3 regions of the Brevibacillus sp. NRRL NRS-603 genome follow, and region 1 is predicted to be linked to each of the others. Evidence: riboswitches for the same ligand, from Rfam matches in the RefSeq annotation. Region 1 holds a riboswitch; each other region holds the start of a gene.
What was found. A riboswitch is a leader RNA that binds a small molecule or an ion and turns the genes downstream of it on or off. The one in region 1 is predicted to bind S-adenosylmethionine.
Positions count from the first base shown of each region.

Region 2: it holds a riboswitch for S-adenosylmethionine, as region 1 does, so the genes downstream of both, C7R94_RS06170 (MetQ/NlpA family ABC transporter substrate-binding protein) here and C7R94_RS17175 (homoserine dehydrogenase) in region 1, are expected to answer to the same signal.
Region 3: it holds a riboswitch for S-adenosylmethionine, as region 1 does, so the genes downstream of both, C7R94_RS18770 (methionine ABC transporter ATP-binding protein) here and C7R94_RS17175 (homoserine dehydrogenase) in region 1, are expected to answer to the same signal.

Region 1 is NZ_PXZN01000016.1:408,005-410,265, forward strand. Features, by position in the region: gene C7R94_RS17170 (DinB family protein) at 1-510, shown strand, start outside; cobalamin riboswitch at 531-735, shown strand; gene C7R94_RS30070 (hypothetical protein) at 758-934, shown strand; SAM riboswitch class I at 1,123-1,229, shown strand; SAM riboswitch class I at 1,295-1,406, shown strand; gene C7R94_RS17175 (homoserine dehydrogenase) at 1,493-2,261, shown strand, end outside.
Region 2 is NZ_PXZN01000011.1:37,559-39,819, reverse strand. Features, by position in the region: gene C7R94_RS06180 (ABC transporter substrate-binding protein) at 1-419, opposite strand, end outside; gene C7R94_RS06175 (Na-translocating system protein MpsC family protein) at 617-973, opposite strand; SAM riboswitch class I at 1,194-1,296, shown strand; gene C7R94_RS06170 (MetQ/NlpA family ABC transporter substrate-binding protein) at 1,400-2,230, shown strand.
Region 3 is NZ_PXZN01000022.1:15,506-17,766, reverse strand. Features, by position in the region: gene C7R94_RS18775 (Ger(x)C family spore germination protein) at 1-673, shown strand, start outside; SAM riboswitch class I at 790-906, shown strand; gene C7R94_RS18770 (methionine ABC transporter ATP-binding protein) at 1,006-2,019, shown strand; gene C7R94_RS18765 (methionine ABC transporter permease) at 2,020-2,261, shown strand, end outside.

The DNA.
Region 1 (2,261 bases):
CGCGATGAACACGCTGCTTATTTTGACTATTATATTGGTCTTGTACCCGAGGGGGAGCTCCAAACGATCCTCACGGAGCAAGGAGAGAGGCAAGTCGCGTTATTTTCGTCACTTGCGCCCGAGCAAATGGATTATCGGTATGCACCAGGCAAATGGTCGGTTAAAGAGGTGTTGGGTCATCTCATCGATTCAGAACGCATCATGAGCTATCGCTTGCTGAGAATCGCGAGAGGAGATCAGACACCCCTCGTCGGTTTTGATGAGAATGCTTTTGTCGAACACGGGTATTTTCAGCTAAGAGACCTGTCTGATTTACTGGAAGAGTATAAGGCTGTTCGTGCTTCCACAATCGCGCAGGTGCGAGGAATCTCTTCAGAAGCGTGGTTGCGTACGGGAGTTGCCAACGGAAACAAGCTTTCTGCAAGGACGTTGGCCTATGTGATCGCTGGACACGAAGCTCACCACAGTACCATTTTGAAAGAGCGGTATTTGGGGGAAGGTAAAATCTGAGGGTAGTAGTGAGAAAGACAATTTCATAGGTGGAAACAGGTTCCTTAGGGCGTAACGAATTCGCATAAGGATAATAGGGAAGCTCGGTGCAAATCCGACACGGTCCCGCCACTGTAAGAGGGGAGTCAGCGTCCAATAAGCCACTGGTCTATCAAAATAGACGGGGAAGGCGACGCTAGACGATGAACCCATAGTCAGGAGACCTGCCTGTTTCGACAACACTGATAGACCTACGGGAGATAGGGAGGTGTTAGAAATGGCTTGTGAAAAATTGCGAGTGGAAAAGTACGTCCCTCCTTTTCGTGCATTTTCTAACGATCGTCACGGTCGAGCTGAAAATGCTCTTTTTATTTTGGGCAGGATAAAAGAAGAGGGGGTGTGCGATGATGCAACTTTTTATTTGCCAATGGTGCGGATATGTTGAGGAAGAAGAGCGGCCTGAGGAATGCCAGAAGGGCGTGTTTCATTGCACTTGCTGTAGCGTGGAAGAGGTAGAAAGCCTGTTCACTCACAACTGAAAGCCTAGCCCAATCAGCTTGCAATCAGAAAAGAAAGAATTTTGTTGACGCTTGCCTTGGAATTTCTTAGAATAAAGCTCAACAGCATAAAAGGTTCTTATCCAGAGAGGTGGAGGGTCTGGCCCGATGAAGCCCGGCAACCGTTGCATATTGCGACAAGGTGCCAATTCCTGCGAGACGTTTCGTCTCGAAAGATAAGAAGCGGGTTACTCCATTAGTAGATGAACCTTCTTCTTATTGAAGAAGGTTTTTTTAATTTCATATTTTCTTTATCCAGAGAGGTGGAGGGACTGGCCCGATGAAGCCCGGCAACCGTCACGCATATTTTGTGACAAGGTGCCAATTCCTGCAGGACATATACGTCCTGGGAGATAAGGAGGGGGAGCATTAGCTGCTAACAAGCCTTCTTCTTATCGAAGATGGCTTTTCTTTTTATCTAAAATTCGGGGTATGGGGTGGTCAGGATGAGTGCAGAAGTGGTACGCGTGGGATTATTGGGATTGGGGACAGTGGGTGGAGGTGTAATCAAGACAATTCGTTCACAACAGGAGAAGCTGGCTTCTCGTCTGGGAAAACGAATAGAGATCGTCAAGGCATTGGTGCGTGACTCGGAAAAAGAGCGGGCGGTTCATGTCGACCCAGCTTTACTGACAACAGACTTTGAGGATGTATTGAGAAGCGATGTGGATATCGTGGTGGAGGTTATGGGCGGTGTAGAACCTACCTATGACTACGTTCGTGCTTTGATTGAAAAGGGCTGCCATGTGGTAACTGCTAACAAAGAACTCCTGGCGAAAAAAGGAACAGAGCTAGTTGATTTGGCAAATCAGCATCAAGTGCATCTTGCCTATGAAGCCAGTGTGGCAGGGGGCATCCCGATCTTGAGCGTGCTGAGGCAGTTCCTACGAACGAACGATATCCAAGGCGTTCGCGGTATTCTAAACGGAACAACGAACTTCATTTTGACGAAAATGGAAGCAGAGCAGCTCTCTTACCAGGAAGTGCTCAAGCAAGCGCAGGAGCTGGGCTATGCGGAAGCAGACCCTCGTTCGGATGTAGAAGGCTTTGATGCTATGTACAAATTGTATATCTTGGCACAGCTTGTTTACGGAGAATCGCTGCCTTTAGCAGATGTTGTTCGCAAAGGAATTGCAGATTTGTCAGCAGGTCACATTCGGATTGCGAGCGAGCTGGGGTACCGGATCAAGCTGATCGCGCAGGCGAATCAAGCTG
Region 2 (2,261 bases), on a different contig from region 1:
GCTGGACCATACTCCTCGCCCAGTGGTGCTTTGGCGATGTCGTAGATTTGATCCAAGTTCGTGATGCGGCTGCGGTCGATTTTTTCAAATGCGCCACTCTCAATCCCTTGCTGTGCATAGTAGTCAGAGAGGTAGATCAAGTCTACATCGGAGCTTCCTTGGCGAATTTTGTTCAGGCGCTCTGCATTATTTCCGATTTCCAGCACGATTTTCACGTTATGTTCTTTTTCAAACGGCTCATATACTTCTTTGCGGAAAAAGTCTTCGGAGAAGCCCCATGTGGAGATGACCAGCTTTTGTGGTTCGCCCTTGGCTTCGCCGCCAGCTCCTCCCGCCTGTGGTTGATCATTGCTGCCACAGCCAGCGAGAGCCAGTGACATCATAGAAAAAGACAGGATTCCAGCAAGTAATTTTTTCATCGTAATTCTCCTCCAGTTGGGTTCATTTGATGACAAAATATGGTGATACAATAAAAAGAAAAGCACCCTTGATTAGAACGTATCATTCTAAACAAGAGCACTTTTCTTCGTAAACAAAGAGAAGTGACACCCGTTTTTACGCAAAGTCTACGGTCTCCCCTTAAGATAGATCAAAAGAGAAAATCCGAACGATTGCGTCAGGTATTCAGTTCTGATTCAGCTAAAATAACATTCGTGATCGCCCACTGCGTAGGCGCATCATAGTCCCTCAGCACGGCCTCCAACGGCAACCCCATCTCTTCTTCCAATCGTTCTCTCAGTTTCTTCTTATAAAGAAGGGACATGCGAAAATCGACTTCGAGCTTGAGGGCCGGTGCTTCTCCTTCCAACGCTTGTGAGCGCGGAGAGCGGCGATGCTTGGCTTGGAACGTAATCATCTGATTTTCAATCGTGACTCGGAGCAAAGTCGTTCCAAATCCGAACAACTCTTTTGCTATCTCATTATAGATGGCAGACAGCTTTTTTCTGGTTTCATTGGAGTCCACGAGAGTCATGTCATCACCTGCGATAGCTGGTATCGGGTTCATTCGCTCTCATTATACAAATGATTTTCCGATTCTTCAATAGAATATTCGTATTTAGATCAATTTCACATTTTTCCACCAAGTCATTCGTTTGCAAAAACAGTTGACACCTGAAAAATCAGTCGTTATAATCCAACTATCCAAATAAGAATTAACAACAATGTTTGGAATGATAATTTCATAGCACATTCTCTTATGAAGAGAGGTTGAGGGACTGGCCCTATGACACCTCGGCAACCTATCGCAAACGATACGGTGCCAAATCCAGCGGAATTTATTCCGACAGATAAGAGAGGTATTGTTGCAGTGTGGTTACATACTCGCAGTTTTCGCCTCTTCTGTCGGAAGAGGCTTTTTTCTTTTCCATCTTACATCCAGAGAAAAGGGGTTATTTTCATGAAAAAGACTGGTCTACTACTCACTACACTACTGCTCGCTGCATCGCTCGTAACGGCTTGCGGCGGTAAACAAGAAGCTGCTCCTGCTAACGGCGGCACTACTGCTGAACAAACCTCGCTCAAAGTGGGCGTCACTGGCGGCCCGCACGAAGAGATTCTAAACAAAGTGAAAGAAGTCGCCAAAGGCAAAGGGCTCGACGTCGAAGTCGTCGTTTTCAACGATTACGTACAGCCGAACCAAGCGCTCGATAAAGGAAACCTCGATGTGAACAGCTTCCAAACCATTCCGTTCTTGGCGAAGTTCAATCAAGATCACAAAACCAAAATCGTCGAGGTCGGAAAAACCGTGACGTACCCGATGGGCCTGTACTCCACCAAGCATAAAAAAGTGGAGGACATCCCGGCAGGCGGCGTTGTCGGCATCCAAAACGACCCGACCAACCGAGCACGCGCCCTTCTGCTCTATCAGGCAGCCGGCTTAATTAAGCTCAAGGATGGCGTGGGCGACAACGCAACACCACTGGACATCGTAGAAAATCCAAAAAATTTGCAATTCAAAGAGCTGGAGGCTGCTTTCCTGGCGCGCTCACTGAGCAACGTAGAGGTTGCTTCAATTAATACGAATTTCGCAATGGAAGCTGGCTACTCCCCGAAAAAAGATGCGATCTTCGCTGAGACGGCTGATTCTCCATACGTAAACATCCTGGCAGTCAACGAAACCAACAAAGACAACCCTGCTGTCAAAAAGCTGGTGGACATCTACCGTTCCGAAGAAGTGAAAAAATTCATCGACGAACGTTTTGAAGGAGCTGTACTGCCGTCCTGGTAAAATCCACGCCAGGAACATCAAGAACAACAAG
Region 3 (2,261 bases), on a different contig from region 1:
CGATCAAAATATCAGAGGAGAGAAAATTCCATCCTCAACGATTCATGAATTTATTCGAGCCTATTATGACGAGGGAATCGATTCGCAAATGCCTTATGTATCACGCAAAGGAGACGAAATTGTTATCAAAGGCGTGGCTTTGTTTAAAGGAGATAAATATATTGATTGGATTTCGCCCAATGAAGCATTTATCTTAAAGCTGATTCGGGGCAAGTACAAGACGGGCAGCTATGAGATATCAGTCCCTGCTAAAACTTTCAATATGACTCCCAACAGCCCGGCGGGAGAAAAAGAAGAGGTGCAATTAGTCTTTGATACGATCAACAGCGAGTCAAAAGTCCAATTGGAACAGGCCGATCCACCAAAATTCAAAGTGAATATTCATTTAAAAGCCCGCATTTTAGAGCTGACCGTTCCGATTAAGCTGGATAATCCGAGTTTGATGAGGAAGATGGAGGAGGCCCTGGAGAAGGAATTAGAAAGACAAGCAAGGATAGTCATGAAAAAGCTCCAAGATTTGGAGGTCGACCCGACGGGCTTTGGCATTGTCTATAAGGCAAACGTGAGAAGAAAAGAGAAAATGGCTATGGATGAATGGAGAGAGAAGTACAAAAAGGCAAGGTTTGAATTTCAAGTAGAGGCGACAGTTACCCGTAATGGTGTAATGGACTAAGTGTGTCAAAAAACTTTTTCCTGCTATTACTATTGACGTGATATTTTCAAAAAGGATATAATCCGTTTTGTATCATCAAGAAATAGAAAAAACGAACATAATATACGTAGATATCTTTCTTATCAAGAGAGGCGGAGGGACAGGCCCTATGAAGCCCGGCAGCCGGTTCATTTTTGAATGAACGTCGCGGTGCCAATTCCTACAGGATTGTTTGGATCTTGTGTAGATGAGAAGGGTGGATGCGAACGTATACATTGCGTTGCAGCCCCTTTTTCGTTTATGAAAAAGGGGTTTTCATATTTTATCAAGATTATGGTCGGGAGGTGGATGCGTTGATCCAACTGCGTCATTTGCATAAAAGCTATCAAGTACAGGGTAAAACCATCCCAGCGTTAACGGGGATCGACCTTTCCATAGAGCAAGGCGAGATTTACGGGATTATCGGACACTCTGGTGCAGGGAAAAGTACGTTGATCCGGTGCATCAATTTGCTAGAGCGCCCAACTTCAGGGGAAGTTATTGTGGACGGCGTCGATTTGACAAAGCTGGATGAAGGGAAGCTGCAAGAAAAGCGTCGCGCAATCGGCATGATTTTTCAGCACTTCAACTTGCTGTCATCTTCGACAGTCGGCGAAAATGTCGCTTTTCCGCTCAAGCTGGCAAAGCGTCCGAAGGCAGAGATTGATAAGAAAGTAAACGAGCTGCTGAAGCTGGTGGGCTTGGAGGCACATAAGGACAAATATCCTTCCCAGCTGTCTGGCGGACAGAAGCAGCGCGTCGGGATCGCCCGTGCGCTCGCGAATGATCCAAAAGTGCTGCTCTGTGACGAAGCTACATCGGCTCTCGATCCGCAGACGACGAACTCCATTCTGGCACTGCTCTTGGACATCAACCGCAAACTGGGCTTGACCATTGTGTTGATTACCCACGAGATGCACGTCATTCGCTCTATTTGTGATCGTGTCGGCGTGATTGATGGAGGAAAGATCGTCGAGTCGGGTAACGTACTGGATGTATTCCTTCGTCCGAAGCATCCAACGACACAAGAATTCGTGGAGCAAGTAGCAGATTCTACAGAGCTGCGCGAAGCGGTTGAGCACGAAAAGGCTTCGGGGAACCGCACGATTGCTCGTGTCACCTTCCTCGGTGAAAAAACGTACCAGCCGATCCTATTCCAAACGATGCAAGAGACAGGTACGGTGTTCAGCATTTTGCAGGGAACCATTTCTCGCATGAAGGATACGCCGTATGGTCAGCTGGTGATCGAGCTAGAAGGCGATGTTGCACAAAATCAAAAGACCATTGAAACGCTGCGCCAACGTGGCTTGGAAGTAGAGGTGATATAAATGGACTGGACATTCGAGAATGTGGATTGGGCTGAAATCGGCGAAGGTACGATAGACACGCTCACGATGCTCGGCTTTTCCACCCTGTTTACCGTCCTGATTGGTTTGCCGTTGGGCATCATTCTGTTTTTGACTTCACGCGGACAGCTTTTGCAAAACCGCACTTTTTATACGATCGCATCATTCGTTGTCAACGTATTGCGCTCGGTACCATTTATCATTCTGATGATCTTGCTGATTCC